3 regions of the Pseudomonas sp. Teo4 genome follow, and region 1 is predicted to be linked to each of the others. Evidence: riboswitches for the same ligand, from Rfam matches in the RefSeq annotation. Region 1 holds a riboswitch; each other region holds the start of a gene.
What was found. Region 1 has a riboswitch for cobalamin ahead of cobW (cobalamin biosynthesis protein CobW). Riboswitches for the same ligand answer to the same signal wherever they lie in the genome.

Region 1 (6,737 bases):
CACGCCGCCGTCGGCCTGGGCCAGCACCCCTGGGGAGAATTGCGCTTTACCCTGCCCCAGCGCGGCATCCAGGTCGAGCGTGCCGACCAGCCGTTCTTCACTGGCGCCCAACGGCAAGGTGACGAACGGCCCCTCGCCCAACAGGTCTGCCAAGCCACGCGCCAGCGTACTCTTGGCCATGCCGCGCGGTCCTTCGATCAGCACACCGCCAATCTTCGGGTCGATGGCGGTCAGGCACAACGCCAGCTTCAGGTCATCGGCGCCCACCACGGCCGCCAGGGGAAATTGCACGGGTTCACTCATTTCAAGCCTGTTCCTCGCCGTCGAGCAACTGCTCCTCGAGGGCCTCTCGATAGTCACCGGGGGCCTGCCAGAGGCCCCGCTGCTGAGCCTCCAGCAGGCGCTCGGTCAAGTCGCGCAGGGCCTCTGGGTTGTGCTCGCGCATGAAGTCGCGGGTCGCCGGGTCGAGCACGTAGGCGTCGGCCAGTGACTGGTAATGATGGTCATCGATCAGGTGCGTGGTGGCGTCGAAGGCGAACAGGTTGTCCACCGTCGCCGCCATCTCGAAGGCGCCTTTGTAGCCATGGCGCTTCACGCCGTCGATCCACTTGGGGTTGAGCGCACGGGCACGGATGACCCGGTTGAGCTCTTCCTTCAGGGTGCGGATGCGGGGCCGATCGACCTGGCTGTGATCGCCGTGATAACTGGCCACCGTCGTGCCGACCAGAGTCTCGGAGGCGGCCAGCATGCCACCCTGGAACTGGTAGTAATCGTTGGAGTCGAGCAGGTCATGCTCGTGGTTGTCCTGGTTCTGCAGCACCGCCTGCACCTTGCTCAGGCGCTGGGCGAACTGGGCACGGGCGGGAGTGCCCTGGTCAGCACTGCCGTATGCATAGCCGCCGTGATTGAGGTAAACCTCGGCCAGGTCTTCGCGGCTGTGCCACAGGCGACCATCGATGGCGTTCTGCACACCGGCACCGTAAGCGCCAGGCTTGGCACCGAACACTCGCCAGCCTGCTTCACGGGCTGCCTGGTCGGCCGAGACGCCTTGCGCCAGCAGGGCTTCGCGCTCGCTGCGCACCCGCGCCGCCAGGGGGTTGAGGTCGTCGGGCTCATCCAGTGCCGCCACGGCCTGCACGGCGGCATCGAACAGACGGATCAGGTTACCGAAGGCGTCGCGGAAGAAGCCCGAAACACGCAATGTGACGTCGACCCGAGGGCGGTCCAGCAGGCTCAGGGGCAGGATTTCGAAATCGTCGACCCGCTGGCTGCCGGTCGCCCACACAGGCCGAACGCCCATCAACGCCATGGCCTGGGCGATGTCATCGCCACCGGTGCGCATGGTTGCCGTGCCCCAGACCGACAGGCCCAACTGGCGCAGGTGGTCGCCATGGTCTTGAAGGTGACGCTCCAGAATCAGGTTGGCCGAGGCGAAGCCCAGGCGCCAGGCCGTGGTCGTGGGCAGGTTGCGCACATCCACGGTGTAGAAATTGCGGCCGGTGGGCAGCACGTCAAGACGGCCACGGCTGGGTGCACCACTGGGCCCCGCAGGCACGAAGCGCCCCGACAGGGCTGCCAACAGGCCGCTGATTTCCGATGTGCCACAAGCATCCAGATTCGGCGCGACCTCATCACGCAGCGCCTGCACCACCTCATGCACACCCTGCCACTGGGTATGTTCAGGCAACTGCAGAGTGCCCGCCAGGGCTTGCTCGATCACCTGCAGGGCCATCAGTTCGATGCGTTCGCGGGTGTCCCCGTGAGTGCGCCACGCGCCACTGCTGACGGCCTGAAGCAACTGGGGACGCGGCCCATCCCAAGGAAGCCCAAGCTCGCAGTCCAGCGGGTCGAAGCCCAGCGCCAGCGCCTTGGCCAGCGCGCGCGGCAGGCTGGCGTTGCCACCACGCCCATCGCCACGCTCCACCCGCAGCAATGCCAGCAAGGTATCGAGGCGTAGCCGGCCCTCAGGTGACTGGCCGAACACATGCAAGCCATCACGGATCTGCGATTCCTTGAGGTCGCACAGGTAGGTGTCCAGGCGTGGCAGCCATACCGCCGCGTCGTCCAACTGGCCTTCGAGCTGCAGCTCGCGGTCGATGTGGTTGACCTTGACCAGCTCGAGAATGTCGCGCTGCAGCTCGCGGGCACGCCGTGGGTCGAGCAGTTGCGCCTCGTAGTATTCGTCGGCCAGCTGCTCCAGGTGACGTAGTGGGCCGTAGGTTTCGGCGCGCGTCAGCGGCGGCATCAGATGGTCGATGATCACCGCCTGGGTCCGGCGCTTGGCCTGGGCGCCCTCGCCCGGGTCATTGACGATGAACGGGTAGATGTTCGGCAGCGGCCCCAGCAACGCGTCGGGCCAGCACTGAGCAGACAGGCCGACGCCCTTGCCGGGCAACCACTCGAGGTTGCCGTGTTTGCCGACATGGATCACCGCGTCTGCGGCGTAGGCATGACGCAGCCAGAAATAGAACGCCAGGTAGCCGTGCGGCGGCACCAGGTCGGGGTCGTGGTACACGGCGCTGGGGTCGACCTGATAGCCACGGGCGGGCTGGATACCGACGAAGGTCAGGCCAAAGCGCAGACCGGCGACCATCAAGCGGCCGTTGCGGAACATCGGGTCCTGCTCGGGCGGCCCCCAACGCTCAAGCACGGCCTGGCGGTTGGCGTCCGGCAGGCGCTCGAATGCCGCCTGGTAATCCGCGAGGCTCAGACTCTGGGCGCAAGGTCGCAGGTCCAGATGGTCGAGGTCGTTCGTCACTCCGCCCAACAACTGCTGAATCAACTGTGTGCCACTGTCAGGCAGGTCGGCCGATGGATACCCCTCGGCCTGCAGGGCCTTGAGGATATTCAATGCCGCTGCCGGTGTATCCAGGCCGACGCCATTGCCGATGCGCCCGTCACGGGTCGGGTAGTTGGCCAACACCAGGGCCACGCGTTTCTGCCCGTTCGGCAGGCGCGCCAGCTCCACCCAGTGCCGCGCCAGCTCGGCGACGAAGTCCATGCGCTCGGGATGGGCCCGGTAACAGACCACATCCGCCTGGCTGCGCTCGCTGCGCCAGGCCAGGTCCTTGAAACTCACTGGCCGAGTGATGATGCGCCCATCCAACTCGGGCAAGGCGATATGCATGGCCAGGTCGCGGGCGCCCAGGCCCTGCTCGCTCGCCTCCCAGCCGGGCTGGTTATCCTGGGCGCAGATGGCCTGCAACACCGGAATATCACGCCGGAACGGCCGCAGGTTGGGGCGCTCCGGGCTGGACAGGGCGAACCCCGTGGTGTTGATCAGCACTTCGGCGCCCACTTCGTCCAGCCAGGCTTCGACCTGCTCCAGGCAGGCACTTTCCTTGAGGCTGGCTACCGCAATCGGCAACGGATTGAGCCCGGCCGACTGCAAGCGCTCGCAGAACACGTCGATGAACGCGGTGTTGGCCGCTTGCAGGTGCGAGCGGTAGAACAGCAGCGGTGCCACCGGATGCTCCGGGTGCCACTGGCTGTACCAGTCTTCCAGCGAGGCGCTGGCCTTGGTCGGGTGATAGACCGCGGTCCTGGGCAGTGGCTGCGGCTCGTCCCAGGCGCAATCGCAGCCCAACCACTGACTGGCGATGCAGTTGAACAGGTTGATGGCGTTGGCCTTGCCGCCCTGACGCAGGTAATGCCAGAGGCGTTCGGCCTGCTCGGTGGTCACCGTGCCCAACCCGGTGAGTTCCGGGTCGGGACGGTCATCCCCGGGCACCAGTATCAGCTGCACGCCACGCGCCGCCAGCTCGACCAGCTGCTCGACACCGTAGCGCCAATAGCCGACGCCGCCATGCAATGAAACCAGTATCACCTTGGCATGACGCAACACCTGGTCGACGTACAGGTCGACCGAGGCATGGTTCTGCACCTGCATCGGGTTGGCCAGGCGCACGCTGGGGAAGCCCGGCGGCAGTTGCTCGGCGGTTTCGGCGAGCAACGCCAGGTGTGAGTCGCCGCTGCAGAGAATCACCAGGTCGGCGGGGGTCTGGCCGAGATCGGCGATGCTGTCGTCCGGCACGAAGCCGCCGGGCTGGGTCCGCAGCAGGTGCATGGGTCAGGCGCCCAGGGCCTTGCGCAGGCGCGCTTCCAACTCGGTGGCGTCCAGGTCCTGGCCGATCAGCACCAGGCGGGTGATGCGCGGCTCGTCGGCGCGCCAGGCGCGGTCGAAGTGTTTGTCGAAACGGGTGCCCACGCCCTGCACCAGCAGGCGCATCGGTTTGCCCGGAATGGCCGCGAAGCCCTTGGCGCGCAGAATGCCGAATTCGACCACCAACTGGGTCAGGGCATCGAGCAGCAGGCTCTCGTCGGCTTCAGGCAGGTCGATGGAGATCGAGTCGAAGGCGTCGTGGTCATGATCGTCATGGTCATCACCTTCGTGGTGCGAATCGTGGTGAGTACGACGGCCGTCAATGTGCGCCTCGGACTCGGCGCCCACGCCCAACAGCACTTCCAACGGCAGTCGACCGCTGCTGGCCTCGATCACCTTGACCGCTGGCGGCAGCTCTTCGGCGACTTCCGCCCGGACCTTGGCCAGGCCTTCGGCGTCGATCAGGTCGGCCTTGTTCAACACCACCAGGTCGGCACTGGCCAGTTGGTCGGCGAACAGCTCGTGCAGCGGCGATTCGTGGTCCAGGTTAGGGTCGAGCTTACGCTGGGCGTCCACCTGGTCCGGGTAGGCGGCGAAGGTGCCGGCGGCCACCGCCGGGCTGTCGACCACGGTGATGACGGCGTCCACGGTGCATGCATTGCGGATTTCCGGCCATTGGAAGGCCTGCACCAGGGGCTTGGGCAGGGCCAGGCCGCTGGTTTCGATGAGGATGTGGTCGAGGTCACCACGGCGGGCCACCAGCTCGCGCATGACCGGGAAGAACTCTTCCTGCACAGTGCAGCACAGGCAGCCATTGGCCAGCTCGTAGACTCGACCGCTGGCTTCTTCCTCGGTGCAGCCGATGCTGCATTGCTTGAGGATCTCGCCGTCGATGCCCAGTTCGCCGAATTCGTTGACGATTACCGCGATACGGCGGCCTTGGGCGTTGTCGAGCATGTGCCGGAGCAAGGTGGTCTTGCCCGAGCCGAGGAAGCCGGTGACGATGGTGACGGGGAGCTTGGCCAGTGTTTTCATGTCGCAATGCCCTTGGCAGGATGGCGGGCATGCGGGACGACAGCCACGGGCAAGGCATGCCGGGCTTGTTCGCCACCGGATCACCCCGCCCGGTTGAAAGTCGAAATCGTTCGAGGCAGGTCTCCTGGCTTGCACCGTTTCGCCCCCCGCTACGAAGGGGCTGGTGGGATGACGCCTTCCCGCGCGGGCGCAGTGGCTGTGTCGATCCGTTGTCGGTGCTTACAGTTGCGGGGGCAGCCGCGGCTTGTACCGCGTTCCCGTCTTAGCTTCGGCCGGGCCGAAGAACCTCGAAGCGGCAAGGCTACGCGTGGGGTGGCGGGTGGTCAACTGTTCGCATGATCGCTTGCTGTTGGTGTTGCTCGGCTCTTGCTTTTAGTGCGCGGTAGTTCAGACGCAGCAGATTGCGACGTCAGGAGGCCGAGCGGAGGTCTTGCGAAGGAAGGTGACGGGCATGGATGCCCGTCAAGCGCTGCGGCCCAGGATGGGCCGTACAGCGCGGTCCTTCCGGGAGCAAGACCGGAGCGAGGGGACCCCGGAGCGTAGCGTAGGGGCCGGATGTAGGAGCCAGCGGCTTTGGTTCCTTTGGCCAAGATGTATAGACCGGACACATGGTGGACACGTGTACGGGGACATGGTTGACACTTTCCGGCGAGCTCACTTTGCCGGATTGCCATCATGCCCTGGAATACGAGAGATGCCATGAGCCTGAAAGAAGAGTTTATTGCCCTGGCGCGGCAACCCGGCAGCAACAAACGCCAACTGTGCCGGCTATTCGGTATCAGCCCTCAAACCGCCTACAAATGGCTCGAGCGCTATGAGGCTCAAGGCCGGTCAGGCCTTCAGGAGAAGTCCCGACGCCCCTTCAATAGTCCGAAACTGACTGAAGCCGCCTTGGAGGCAGAAGTCATAGCGCTTCGGCAAGAACATCCGGCATGGGGAGGACGCACGATCAGTAACCTGCTGCACAACCGTGTCGCGCCCAGCACCGTTACCAATATCCTCCGCCGCCATGGCCTGATTCTGCCTGCTCAAACGACGCGTGAGGCCATGCTGAGGTTTGAGCATGATGCTCCTAATGATCTATGGCAGATGGACTTCAAAGGACATTTCCCGACGCAACAAGGCCGATGCCATCCTTTGACCGTGCTGGATGACCATTCTCGCTTCAGCCTGGCCATACAGGCCTGTGACAGCGAACGGGGTGCGACGGTCAAGGAGAAGATGGTGGAAGTCTTCCAGCACTATGGTTTGCCGGCGCGAATCAACGTCGATAACGGTGCACCGTGGGGCTCACCGCGCAATCCTGGAGAGGTCACAGAGCTAAGTATCTGGCTGATTCAACTGGGGATCCGAATAAGTTTCAGTCGTCCCTATCATCCTCAAACCAATGGCAAGCTCGAGCGCTTCCATCGTTCTCTCAAAGCTGAGGTGCTCGATGGGCGCCAGTTTTCCACGCTGATGGAGGCTCAAGCTGCGTTTGATCGATGGCGCGATATCTATAACCTCCAACGGCCTCATCAAGCCTTGGGATACCAGGTGCCTATAGACCGATACCGCACCAGTACTTGGGCCTATCCGCAGCAGTTGAAGGCGTTTGAGT
Region 2 (6,737 bases), 1.4 Mb from region 1:
CTGTCTGATTCTCTGCCCTGGTTCATCATGCAACTGACCCGCCACGTCGACGCCAACGCCCCCTCTGCACGCTGATCCGCAGCCTGGCCACGCGCCCGGGCTTCGTGCCCACCGCCCTGCCCCAGGTCCAGGTGCTGAGCTGGGACCACTATGTGGCCAGCAGCCCGCAGATCTACGAGCCGAGCCTGATGATCCTGGCCCAGGGCAGCAAGCTTGCACGCTTGGGGCCGCGCAAGCTGGAGTACGGCGCGGGCCACTACCTGGTGCAGGCGTTGTCGGTGCCGTTCATGTGCGAAACCTTCGCAACCGCCGATGCGCCCTTGCTTGGCGTGGCGGTGGACATCGATCGCGGCGTGCTGGGTGAGCTGGTGCAAAGCATGGACCTGCCCCCTGACGCCGCGGTGCAGGCGCAGACCCCGCAATCGATGACCTCGGCGGCCCTGGATGCGCCGATGCGTGACAGTGTCGAGCGCCTGCTGCAGTGCCTGCAGAACCCGCTGGATGCCAAGGTGCTGGGCCCGGCGCGGGTACGGGAAGTACTCTACACCGCCCTGCGCGGCCCGCAGGCGAATGTGTTGCGGGCGCTGGTCGAGCAGCAAGGCCACTTCGCCCGCATCGGCGCCGCCCTCGCCCACCTGCGCCAGCACTACACCGAGCCGCTGAGCGTCGAAGCCCTCGCCGCCTGTGCCAACATGAGCGTGTCGACCTTCCATGAGCACTTCAAACGCTGCACCGACATGGCGCCGATGCAGTACCTCAAGCGCCTGCGCCTGCTCAAGGCGCAACAGATGCTGATCGGCGAAGGCCTGGGGGTGGCGCAGACGGCGCACCGGGTGGGGTACCAGAGCACCTCGCAGTTCAGTCGCGAATACAAGCGCCAGTTCGCCCGCAGCCCTGGGGATGAGCAGGCATACCAGAGTTTGCCGGTTTAGTGCCCCTTGCCATGCACCATGTCGCCTGCATCGCCGGCAAGCCGGCTCCCACACCGGGCGCAGGTGTAACTGTGGGGGCAACTGTCTTGCGCTGCCTGTGCCGGCCTCATCGCTGCGGTTCGTCGCCACGACAAGCCAGCTTCCACAGGTATGGCAATGATCTCAAGATCAGCGCGGTCCATGTGGGAGCCGGCTTGCCGGCGATGAGGCAGGTACAGGTAACACATGACCATTGCTCCCACAAAACGCTGGGCACTCTACACCAACGGCCACTCGGCAATCGGCCAGTAACGCCCCTTGCGCGACTCGTACAGGGTGAAATGCCTGGCCGCGATGAAGAAATCCGCCGCAACGGTCGCTTCGGGCACCTGCCCGCGAAAATCCCGCGACAGCGTAAGGTGCGGCCGGTACTCACGGGCCTGCTCCTGGAACCCCAGAGGCAACAGCGCCTGCTGCAAGCCATACACCAACTGACGCATCGCCGCAGGCGTTTCCTGAGGTTCAAGCACCAGCACGTTGGCGCGGTTCCAGACCTTCAATCGATCCAGCAGCAACCGCAGCGGCGCCTCGGGCCGCGCCAGGTTGTCCACCGCTGCACAAATTGCCGGTACCTGCGCGGCGTCCACATCACCGAGAAACAGCAAGGTCAGGTGGAAGTTCTCGCTGGGCACCGGCTTGCCGCTGCGCAGGTTCAGGCCACGTCGCCATTGGGCAATGTCGCTGCGCTGGCTGTCCTTGACCGGCAGCGCGAAGAACAGACGCTTGAACGGGGCGCCGCTGGGGCGAACATCCTGGGGCATGGGAACTCCTTGGGGCTGAATCCACTTGAAACGTTTGCGCAAAGCATGGGCCATTACACCTAAGTCGCCCTGATTTCACGTAACAATAAGTACAAACTCCCCACATGATTGTTTATGCTGGCCCGCTAATGCCATGTCGCATGGCCATTTTTTCGACAAGTAAACGTCCATGAAAATTGCACTCGTACTCCTTTTCGTCTTCTCGATCGCCTATGTTCACCTACGCGGTCGGGTACGTCACAAGCTGACCCGCCAGCTGGGCGACCACTCCAGTTTCCTCGCCCCGATCAACAGCTTCCTCTACCTGTTCTCCAAGCACCCGGCCAAGCCTTACCTGCCGGTCGAAGCCTTCCCGGAACTGCAACCGCTGAAGGACCACTGGCAGGAGATTCGCGAAGAAGCCCAGCAACTGCTGCAAGCCGGTGCCATCAAGAAGTCCGAGAATTATGACGACGTCGGCTTCAACTCGTTCTTCAAGACCGGCTGGAAGCGCTTTTACCTGAAGTGGTACGGCGAGAGCCACCCATCGGCCATGAGCCTGTGCCCACGCACCACCGAATTGCTGCAAGGCATCGGCACGGTCAAGGCGGCGATGTTCGCTACCCTGCCGCCTGGCGCCAAGCTGGTGCGCCACCGCGACCCATACGCCGGCTCCTACCGTTATCACCTGGGCCTGGACACACCGAACGACGATGGCTGCTACATCGACGTGGACGGCGAAAAGTACTCCTGGCGCGATGGCGAAGCGGTGGTGTTCGACGAGACCTACATCCACTACGCGGCCAACACCACCGATCACAACCGCATCATCCTGTTCTGCGACGTCGAGCGCCCGCTCAAGTACCGCTGGGCGACCGCCTTCAACCGCTGGTTCAGCCGCAATGTCATGGCCGCGGCTGCCGCACCGAACACTGCCAACGACAAGACCGGCGGCATCAACCGCCTGTTCACCCGCATCTACAAGGTCCGCGAGCGCGGCAAGGCACTGAAAAAGCGCAACCGTACCCGCTACTACCTGGAGAAGTGGGCCTTTGTCGCGGCCCTGGTACTGGTGTTCATCTATATCTGACGGCAGAGGCCTTTCGCGGGTAAACCCGCTCCCACACAGAGCAGCACTGAGTCCAGTCTGTGGGAGCGGGTTTACCCGCGAAGAGGCCGTCACTCGTTTCCCCATCTTCGACTAGCCTGAAAGCTCCTGCCCAAACCTCAACAAGGTGAAGACAATGAGCATGATGGACTGGGACGCCTACCGTAAGCAGTTGATGGCCGGCATCGGCGATCTCAAGCAACTCTCCCCCGACACCGTGGCCGGCTACATGACGGCCAGCGGTGCGGGCGCCAAGACCAACCACCTGGACGCCAAGACCCGCGAGCTGATCTCCCTGGCCGTGGCGGTCACCACCCGCTGCGACGGCTGCATCGCCGTGCACTCGCAACAAGCCGTCAAGCACGGTGCCACCCGTGAAGAAATCGCCGAAGCCCTGGGCGTGGCCGTTGCCATGAATGCCGGTGCCGCCCTGGTCTACTCGGCACGGGTGATGGACGCCGTGGGCAAGGCCGAAGGTTGAGCCCAAGCGGCGCCGCCGCCCTTGCACGACGGCGCCGCGTTACTCAGACTGGGCACCTCAGCCCTTGCAGGAACCCGCATGATCCACATTCGCCCCATGACCCCTGAAGACTTCGAGCGCTTCTGGCCCACCTTCCAGGCCGTCGTCCAGGCCCGCGAAACCTATGCCTTCGACCCCACGCTCAGCTACGAGCAAGCCCAAAAGCTGTGGCTGGAACTGCCTCTGCGCACTTGGGTGGCGGAAGAAAACGACGAACTGCTCGGCTCGTACTACCTCAAGGCCAACGCAGCCGGCCCCGGCGCCCATGTGGGCAACTGCGGCTACATGGTCTGCGAAGCCGCACGCGGCCGTGGTGTGGCCCGGCTGATGTGCGAACACTCGCAGAAGCTGGCGCGCCAGGAGGGCTTTCTGGCCTTGCAGTTCAACTCGGTGGTGGCCAGCAACGAAGTGGCCGTGGCGCTGTGGCAGAAACTTGGTTTCGAGACCGTCGGCCGCCTGCCCAAGGCGTACCGCCATGCCCGGCTGGGGCTGGTGGACTGCCTGGTGATGTACAAATGGCTGGCCGATGAGCCGGTGGTGGAAAAACCGCCGCTGCTGATCGGGCGCAAGAACATCGAAGCCCGGGTATCGCGCCGCCGGGGTCGATAACGTCCCCTCAAAACCGCGCAATCCATTGACGCAGAGCCGTTTCGATGGTCAGATGCGCGCCAGTTTCAGGTGTCCTGCGCCGCCGCGCGCAGGGTGAAACGGGAAGCCGGTGCGTCGTGGTCCACGACAAGTCCGGCGCTGCCCCCGCAACGGTAAGCGAGCGAACCCTTCGACATACCACTGTGCACACGCATGGGAAGGTGAAGGCTTCATGACCCTCGCAAGCCCGGAGACCGGCCTGAAGCTTCACTTGGCAACCCGCGGTGGGCGGGCGCAGGCCGGTTTCCGCGTGCGCGCCTGCGTGCGTGGTTCGCCTTTGCGTGTTTTCCACCGGGATCCATTCATTCCTGCAGCAGTGGAACGACATGTCCCGTATCTTCAAGCTTCACACCCTGACGGCCTGCCTGGCCGCGACTGTTCCTGCCCTGGCCGAGCAACAGCAAAGCCTGGCCCTGCCCTCCACGGCCATCACCGGCATTCACGACGACACCAGCGTGAACCTGGCCACCCCGACCGAGGCCGGCTCGCGCCTGAACCTCAGCGCCCTGGAAACCCCGGTCAGCACCAGCAGCATCAGCGCGCAGCAGATCGAGCAACGCAACAACCTCACCGTGCAGGACGCGGTCAGCCGCTCGCCTGGCATCAGCTTCATCGGCACCCCCGGCGACGGCGGCACCGGCCTTTCGGCCCGGGGCTTTACCGGACACGGCTCGGTGATGACCCTGTTCGACGGCGCGCGCCTGTACACCGGTGCCGGCACCCAGACCTTCCCGGTGGACCCGTGGCTGGTCGAGCGCATCGACATCATCCGCGGCCCCGCCTCGGTGCTGTACGGTGAAGGCGCAACCGGCGCGGTGGTCAACGTGATCCCCAAGAAGCCGTTCAGTGGCGAAGTGCAAAACCACCTGCGCCTGGGCTACGGCTCCTGGGACCGCCAGCAACTGGGCCTGGACAGCGGCGGCAGCCTCAGCGACCGCCTCAGCAACCGGGTGACCCTGAACCGCCAGGCCGGCAACGGCTGGGTCGACCGCACCGACTCACGCAGCCTGGCCATGAGCGCCGCGCTGCGCTTCGACGCCAGCGACGACCTGAGCTTCACCCTGGCCCACGAACGCAGCGACGCCGAGCCAGCCAACTACTTCGGTACACCGCTGATCGACGGCCATTACCGTTCCAGCCTGGGCAAGAAGAACTACAACATCGACAACGACGTGCAGCGCTACCACGACGAGTGGACCCGCTTCACCACCGACTGGACCCTCAGCGACCAGCTCAGCGCCAGCAACCAGCTCTACTACATCAAGAGCCGCCGCCACTGGCGCAATGCCGAGGCCTACAGCTGGGACCCCGACCGCGACCAACTGCTGCGCCAGAGCTACCTGCAGATCAAGCACAACCAGGAGCAGCTCGGCGACCGCCAGACCTTCACCCTGGACCACACCTTGTTCGGCCTGGCCAGCACCACCCTGGTCGGTGCCGAGTACAACAAGGTCCGCTTCAACGTCGACAGCAACTCGCCCTACGACGATGTCGGCGGCGACTACATCGACCCGTGGCACCCGGCGCCCGGCGTCTTCCACAGCAACTCGCCGCTGCGCCCGCAGACGTTGTCCACCACCCACACCTTCGCGCTGTTCGCCGAGAACCGCCTGCAGCTCACCGACCGCCTCTCGCTGGTGACCGGTGTACGCCGCGACCAGAACCATATCGACCGCGACAACCTGGTCGACGGCTCTCGCAGCGACCACAGCCTGCAAGGCGGCAACTGGCGCGCCGGGCTGGTGTTCGCGGTGAACGATGGGCTGTCGCTGTACGGGCAGTACTCCACCAGTGAAGACGGGGTCAACGACCTGGTCAGCCTCAGCCCCACGCAGATGCACTATGACCTGACCGAGTCGAAACAGACCGAACTGGGCCTCAAGCAACGCTTCTGGGAAGGCCGTGGCGAGTGGACCCTGGCGGCCTACCACATCGTCAAGAAGAAGTTGCTGGTGGACGACCCTGTCAGCCACGAGAAACAACAGGCCGGCCAACAGACCTCCGACGGGCTGGAGGCCAGCCTAGAACTGGCCCTGCCCCACCAGTGGCAGGTCTCGGCCAACGCCGCCGTGGTGCGCGCCAAATACGACGACTTCGATGAAGTGGTGGGCGGCGTGGCCCAGGACCGCTCAGGCAATCGCCCGACCAACGTGCCGCGACGCACCGCCAACCTGTGGCTGAGCAAGGGCTTCGGCCAGGCTGTGGACGCCGGGCTGGGCCTGCGTTACGTCGACCAGCGCTACGCCGACAGCGCCAACAGCCAGCGCGTGCCCGGCTATACCGTGGTCGACGCCAACCTCAGCTGGCAGGTGCTGCCGGACGTGCGCCTGGGCTTGCAGTTGAACAACCTGTTCGACCGTGAATACGTGGCCTCGGCCTACAGTGGCGAGCAATGGCTGATGGGCACGCCCAGGTCGTACTTCGCGACGCTGGACTACAGCTTCTGAACCGTAGTCCCGCGACACCAAGCCGGCGCCGTTACTGCATCCACGGCGGCGTCGGCTCCGCCGCCTTGAGCGGCCCGTGCTCGGCTTCGGCCCGCGCCGCGCGGCGACGGGCATCGTCGAACAGTGCAGCATCGATCTCGCGCAGCACGCCCTGTACGTCGGCGTCGTGCTCATCGTCCTCGAACTGCCCGGTCAACGGGCTGTCCGGGCGCAATTCACCGGCCTCATAGAGCGCCCACATTTCCTCGGCGTAGCGGGTGCTTTTGAGCTCAGGCGCGAAATGCCCGAAATAGCTGGCCATGT
Region 3 (6,737 bases), 1.1 Mb from region 1:
ATTTTCGCGCGACCGTTCTTTGCGCATGGCGCGATATCGCGTCGTCAACACAAGGCGGTCGCGCGCGCCTGCCACAGGCGTTACTGGCCGTAAACAAACGTAGGAGCGAGCCTTGCTCGCGATGCGCCGCGCGGGCGGCGCTCGATTTACGCACCACCTCAAAGCCCAAGTCAGGCCTCTTCCCCAGCATTCCGGGAAGGGGTTTTCATTTTCCGTGCCCAGGAGCACCTCCATGTACACCGGCATCGTCCAGGCCGTTCGCCCTCTGCTTGATGTGACCAGCTACCCGGGCCACAACCAGTTCACCATCGACCTCACCCCCGAGTTGCTCGACGAACTCAAGATCGGCGCCAGCGTCAGCGTCGAAGGCACCTGCCTGTCAGTCACTGAAATCAACGGCAGCCAGGTGAAGTTCGACGCCATGACCGCCACCCTCGAACGCACCAACCTGCGCTACTTCAGGGCCGGCCAGGGCGTGAACATCGAACGTTCGGCGAAGATGAACGCCGAAATCGGCGGCCACCTGATGGCTGGCCACATCGCCAGCACCGCCGAGATCGTCGAGCTGTCGATCAAGGAAACCGGCGCCTTCATCAAGTTCCGCATGCCGCCGGAGTGGGCCAAATACGTGTTCCCTCGTGGGTTCCTCGGCGTCAACGGCTGCAGCCTGACGGTCGCCGATGTCGAAGACACGGTCATCACCATCAACCTGATCCCCGAAACCCTGCGCCAGACCACCTTCGCCACCTACAAGGCCGGTGACCTGATCAACATCGAGGTGGACCACCAGACCATGGTGCTGGTCGATGTGGTCGAACGCACCTTGAAGGGCACCCTGGCCCGCGAAAAACTGCTGCCCTGAGCCACTGACATGTTGCCCAATGCCCTGCCCTCGCGCAGTGCCAGGCGGCTGAGGCTGCAGATATTGCGTGGCCGGGTCGGCCTGGGCCTGGTCGCCGGCCTGTCGGTACTGGCGGGCATGACCGATGCCATCGGCTTGTTGGCGCTGGGTGATTTCGTCTCGTTCATGAGCGGCAACACCACCCGCCTGGCCGTGGCTATCAGCCAGGCGGACCTGGCCATGGTGCTACGCCTGAGCGGCGCCATTCTCAGCTTTGTGCTCGGCAATGCCCTGGGGATCGTGCTGGCCCGTGGTTTCAGGCAACGTGCCTGGCCTGTGCTGGTGGTGGTCGCCGCCTTGCTTGCCCTGGCGGCAGCCTGGGTCGGGGCTACGACCTGGCCGCCACTGATCGCGGCGATCCTGGCCATGGGCATGATCAATGCGGTGGTCGAACAGGTGAATGGCCTGCCGATCGGCCTGACTTACGTGACCGGCGCGCTGTCGCGTTTCGGTCGCGGCCTGGGGCGCTGGTTGCTGGGTGAACGGCGCAACGGCTGGCGGGTGCAGCTGGTGCCGTGGAGCGGGATGCTGCTGGGCGCCGCGCTGGGCGGTTGGTTGCAACATCACCTGGGCCTGCAGGCACTGGCGGGCAGTTGTGCCCTGGCCTGCCTGCTGGCCCTGGTGACGCGGTTCATTCCGCGCTCATGGCAACGGGGCTACATGCCCCGCTGAGCCGTTGGCGGGTGGCGAACCTCAGATGCCTTCGCGGGCCAGGTCCATGGCGAAGTAGGTGAGGATCAGGTCGGCACCGGCACGCTTGATGGCGCCAATGCTTTCGCGCACCACACGCCCTTCATCGATGGCACCGGCCAGGCCGCCGAACTTGATCATCGCGTACTCGCCGCTGACCTGGTAGGCCGCCAGCGGCAGGCGCGAGGCCGCGCGAATGTCGGCGATCACGTCCAGATAGGCACCGGCCGGCTTGACCATCAGCACGTCAGCGCCTTCCTGCTCGTCGAGCAACGATTCGCGCACGGCTTCGCGGCGGTTCATCGGGTTCATCTGGTAGCTCTTGCGGTCGCCCTTGAGCGCGGTGCCACCGGCTTCACGGAACGGGCCGTAAAGCGACGAGGCGAACTTGGTCGAGTAGGCCATGATGGCGGTGTCATGGAAGCCTGCGCCATCGAGCGCGCTGCGAATCGCCTGGACCTGGCCGTCCATTGCAGCCGAAGGTGCAATGAAGTCGGCGCCTGCCGCAGCGGCAATCACCGCCTGTTTGCCAAGGTTGACCAGGGTGGCGTCGTTGTCCACGCCGTGGTTGTGCAGCACGCCGCAGTGGCCGTGGCTGGTGTATTCACAGAAGCAGGTGTCGGACATGACCACCATTTCCGGCACGGTGTCCTTGCAGATGCGGGCCATGCGTGCGACCAGGCCGTTCTCGTTCCAGGTGTCGCTGCCGGTTTCGTCCAGGTGGTGGGAGACGCCGAAGGTCATCACCGACTTGATACCGGCACGGGCGTAACGCTCGATTTCCTGGGCAAGCAGTTTTTCCGGGATGCGATTGACGCCAGGCATGCTGGTTATCGGGACGAAATCATCGATGCCTTCCTCGACGAAGATCGGCAGGATCAGGTCTTCGAGGCGGAACTCCGTCTCCTGGAACAGGGTACGCAGGGACTCGTTCTGGCGCAGGCGACGAGGGCGAACGGCGGGAAAACGGTTGGACATGGAAGCTCCGGGGAATTTGACGACCTACACCATAAGCCTGTCGTGCGTGACTGAAAAGCCGAAATGACGAGATTGTCTCTTGCGTGCCGGGCAATAACGATTAATCAGGGCTGGCCTGGGCGCGACAAAACGTCACCCGGCAGAAAAGGCCTGTTCACGCCTCATTAAATAGTTATAAGATAACGTTTCACTTGATAATAATTCCTGCCTGCGATAACCCATGACAAGCGCCTCCGCCACCCCCGCCCTGCTCACCCAGCGCCTGCACAGCATCGATGCCCTGCGCGGCCTGGTGATCGTGTTCATGTTGCTGGATCACGTCCGCGAAACCTTCTTCCTGCACCGCCAGGTCAGCGACCCGATGAGCATCGACACCACCGAGCCGTCGCTGTTCGTCAGCCGCACGCTGGCGCACCTGTGTGCGCCCGTGTTCGTGCTGCTTACTGGCCTTTCGGCCTGGCTTTACGGTGAAAAGCACCAGGGCCGCAGTGATGTGTCGGCGTTCCTGTTCAAGCGCGGTCTGTTCCTGGTGGCGCTGGAGTTCACCCTGGTGAACTTCGCCTGGACCTTCCAGTTCCCGCCCACCGTGATCTACCTGCAGGTGATCTGGGCCATCGGCGTCAGCATGATTGCGCTGTCGCTGTTGGTGTGGCTGCCACGCCCTGCCCTGCTTGCCCTGGGTGCGGCCCTGGTGGCCGGCCACAACTTGCTCGATGGCCTGCACTTTGGCCCGGAGTCGGCCCTGCATGTGCCGTGGGCCATCCTGCATGACCGTGGCTGGCTTGAGTTCTCCGACAGCCTGCGCCTGCGCACGTCGTACCCGGTGCTGCCATGGATCGGGGTGATCGCCCTGGGCTATGGCATCGGCCCATGGTTCGCCCGCGCCAGCGAGGCTGGGCAACGCCAGCACCGCCTGTTGATGACCGGCGTGTTCGTCCTGCTGGGCTTTGTCGTGCTGCGCATGCTCAACGGTTACGGCGAGGCGCCCTGGAGCGGCTATCCGACCCTGAGCCAAACCTTGATGAGCTTCTTCAACATCACCAAGTACCCGCCTTCGCTGCTGTTCCTGGCGCTGACCCTAGGCTGCGGCCTGCTGCTATTGCGCACCTTCGAACGCGCCGGCCAAGCGCGCTGGATTACTGCCCTGGCCGTGTTCGGCGCAGCCCCCATGTTCTTCTACCTGTTGCATCTATATGTGCTGAAGCTGCTGTACCTGGCCTGCGTTGCCCTGTTCGGCTTGAACCATGGCGACTATTTCGGCTTCGACGGCATTGGTGCAGTGTGGCTGGTGGCCGTGCTGCTGGCGGTGGCGCTGTACCTGCCGGTGCGTGCGTTCGGCCGGCTGAAGGCGCGCCGCCGAGACATCAGCTGGCTTAAGTACTTCTGAAATGACGTTTTCACCCGGCGGCCGAATGGTCTACCATGCGGCCCGCCGGTTTCCACCACGGAATTAATAGGGAATCCCGGGCCTGTCTGCACAGGCCAAACGGAACTGCCCCCGCAACTGTAGGTGCCGAGCCCGCTCCAACCACGCCACTGGGTCTGCCGACCCGGGAAGGCCGGAGCTGGGCCAGGACGCACCAGTCAGGAGACCTGCCGGCCCACCGGCGGGGTGTCCGGGATGGCCATCTCCACCCGTTTCAGGGTGCTGCCCCGCGCCGTGCGCAAGGGGCTTGGCGATGCCTGTCCGTGCGTTCATGCCGTGAACCGACCGATAGGAGATCGCCCGACCATGCTGCTGCGCTTCGCCATCCTGTTCGCAGGCCTGAGCCTTACTGGCCTGGCCCAGGCCGCCACCCACTACCCGCTCACCATCGACAACTGTGGCATGCCGCAGACCTTCACCCAGGCCCCCGAGCGCGCCGTCACCATCGGCCAGGCGGGTACCGAGATTCTCTATGCCCTGGGGTTGGGTGACAAAGTGGCCGGGACTTCGCTGTGGTTCAACAACGTGCTGCCCGAGTACAAGGCGGTGAACGACAAGGTCGAGCGCCTGGCCGACAATGAGCCCAGCTTCGAAGCGGTGGTAGGCAAGCGCCCGCAACTGGTGGCGGTGCAGTTCGAATGGATGGTTGGCGCCCAGGGCGTCGTGGGCACCCGCGAGCAGTTCGCTGAGCTGCAGATTCCCACCTACCTGCTGCCTTCGGACTGCGAAGGCAAGGACAACCTGGTCGGCGCCGACGGTACCCGCCTGCAGGCGTTCCAGGTCCAGAGCATCTACAAGAGCGTCAGCCAGCTGGCCGAAATCTTCGACGTGCAGGACCGTGGTGCTGCATTGAACGCCGACCTCAAGGCACGCCTGGACAGCGCCAGGCAACAACTTGCTGGCAAGGACCTGTCCAACACCAACGCGCTGTTCTGGTTCTCCAGCGCCGACCTTCAGATTGACCCTTACGTGGCCGGTCGCCAGGGTGTGGCCGACTTCATGCTACGCACCCTCGGCGTGCGCAATGTGGTCGAGTCCAACGAGGAATGGCCAACCCTGGGCTGGGAGACCCTGGCCAAGGCCAACCCGACCTGGCTGATCATCGCCCGCATGGACCGCCGCCGCTTCCCGGCCGACGACTACCAGAAAAAACTCGACTTCCTGCACAGCGACCCGGTGACCCGCAACATGGACGCGGTGAAGAACAACCGCATCATCATCCTCGACGCCGATGCCATGCAGGCCGGCATTCGCCTGTTCCGGGGCCTGCAGACTTTGTCCGCAGCCTTCGCCAGCGGTAAAGCAGCACAGTGATGAAGCGTTTGTTGCCCTTGAGCATCGTGGCTCTGGCCGCCCTGCTTGCCGCCCTTCTGGCGGGTACCGCCATCGGTGAAGCCAATCTGTCCCCCCGTGTGGTTTATCAGGTGCTGGCCAACCACTTGTGGCAAGCCGGTTACCCGGTCGACCCAATCGATGCTGGCATCGTCTGGAACTACCGCCTCACTCGCACCCTGGTGGCGGCCGCCTGTGGCGCCGGGCTGGCGACCTGTGGGGTGATTCTGCAGGCATTGCTGCGCAACCCACTGGCCGAGCCGTACCTGCTTGGGCTGTCGGCGGGTGCCTCGACCGGCGCGGTGCTGGTGGGGCTGCTGGGCCTTGGCGGCATGGCGCTGAGCATGTCGGCGGGGGCCTTCCTGGGTGCGCTCGCCGCCTTCGCGCTGGTGCTGGTGCTGGCCCGCGCCAGCGGCCCCAGTGGCAACAACGCCCAGGTGATTCTGGCGGGCATTGCCGGTTCGCAGCTGTTCAATGCCCTTACCGCCTTCCTGATTACCAAGTCAGCCACCGCCGAGCAGGCACGCGGCATCCTGTTCTGGCTGCTGGGCAACCTCAGTGGCGTGCGCTGGCCATCGGTATGGCTGGCGGTGCCGGTGGCGCTGTTCGGACTGGTGGTATGCCTGTGGCACCGGCGTACGCTGGACGCCTTCACCTTCGGCGTCGACTCGGCGGCGTCACTGGGCATCGCGGTGCGTCGCACGCAGTTGCTGCTGATCAGCTGCGCCGCATTGGTGACAGCGGTGATGGTGTCCATCGTCGGTGCCATCGGTTTCGTCGGGCTGGTGATTCCCCACGCCCTGCGCTTGCTGCTCGGCCCCGGCCATAGCCAACTGCTGCCAGCCAGCGCCCTGGGCGGCGCGCTGTTTCTGATTGCCGCCGATGTGCTTTCGCGCACGTTGATCCCTGGCCAGGTGATTCCAGTGGGCGTGGTCACCGCACTGATCGGCGCGCCCGTGTTCGCCCTGATTCTGGTCAGCCGACGGGGGCGCCCATGACCCTCATGAGCCAACTGCAAATCTCGCCCCTCGCCTGCCAGGGGCTGGAGCTTCGACTTGCGGGCAACCGCGTGCTGAGCGAGATAAACCTGACGCTGGTCAGCGGCGAAACGCTGGGTATCGTCGGCCCCAATGGCTCCGGCAAGTCGTCTTTGCTCAAGGTGCTGGCCGGGCTGCGCGCACCGGCCAGCGGCAGTGTCCACTTGCTCGGCGAACCCCTGGCCCGTCTTCCGCGGCGGCGTATCGCCCAGGCCCTGGCGCTGGTCGAACAGCAGGCCGACACCCTCGACGCCATCAGCGTGTTCGACGCCGTGGCCCTGGGGCGCACCCCCTGGTTGTCGGCCCTGGCCCCGTTCTCCGGCACCGACCGGGCCATCGTCGAACAGGCCCTGGCCGACCTCGACGCCGAACA

Region 2: linked by a shared signal. The riboswitch ahead of PspTeo4_RS03780 (TonB-dependent receptor) and the one ahead of cobW (cobalamin biosynthesis protein CobW) in region 1 are both predicted to bind cobalamin.
Region 3: linked by a shared signal. The riboswitch ahead of PspTeo4_RS05210 (ABC transporter substrate-binding protein) and the one ahead of cobW (cobalamin biosynthesis protein CobW) in region 1 are both predicted to bind cobalamin.

What each region holds. Positions count from the first base shown of each region.
Region 1 covers NZ_JAXCIL010000001.1:2,170,169-2,176,905, forward strand. The annotation lists gene PspTeo4_RS09900 (ATP-binding protein) at 1-303, opposite strand, end outside; gene cobN (cobaltochelatase subunit CobN) at 305-4,066, opposite strand; gene cobW (cobalamin biosynthesis protein CobW) at 4,070-5,137, opposite strand; cobalamin riboswitch at 5,234-5,442, opposite strand; gene PspTeo4_RS09915 (IS481 family transposase) at 5,813-6,737, shown strand, end outside.
Region 2 covers NZ_JAXCIL010000001.1:763,958-770,694, reverse strand. The annotation lists partial or broken gene PspTeo4_RS03805 (AraC family transcriptional regulator N-terminal domain-containing protein) at 28-932, shown strand; gene thpR (RNA 2',3'-cyclic phosphodiesterase) at 1,190-1,732, opposite strand; gene lpxO (lipid A hydroxylase LpxO) at 1,902-2,801, shown strand; gene PspTeo4_RS03790 (carboxymuconolactone decarboxylase family protein) at 2,956-3,300, shown strand; gene PspTeo4_RS03785 (N-acetyltransferase) at 3,379-3,948, shown strand; cobalamin riboswitch at 3,999-4,205, shown strand; gene PspTeo4_RS03780 (TonB-dependent receptor) at 4,314-6,434, shown strand; gene PspTeo4_RS03775 (PA4780 family RIO1-like protein kinase) at 6,466-6,737, opposite strand, start outside.
Region 3 covers NZ_JAXCIL010000001.1:1,090,248-1,096,984, reverse strand. The annotation lists gene PspTeo4_RS05230 (riboflavin synthase subunit alpha) at 233-862, shown strand; gene PspTeo4_RS05225 (YoaK family protein) at 872-1,573, shown strand; gene hemB (porphobilinogen synthase) at 1,595-2,569, opposite strand; gene PspTeo4_RS05215 (DUF1624 domain-containing protein) at 2,790-3,956, shown strand; cobalamin riboswitch at 3,986-4,185, shown strand; gene PspTeo4_RS05210 (ABC transporter substrate-binding protein) at 4,302-5,309, shown strand; gene PspTeo4_RS05205 (FecCD family ABC transporter permease) at 5,309-6,325, shown strand; gene PspTeo4_RS05200 (ABC transporter ATP-binding protein) at 6,322-6,737, shown strand, end outside.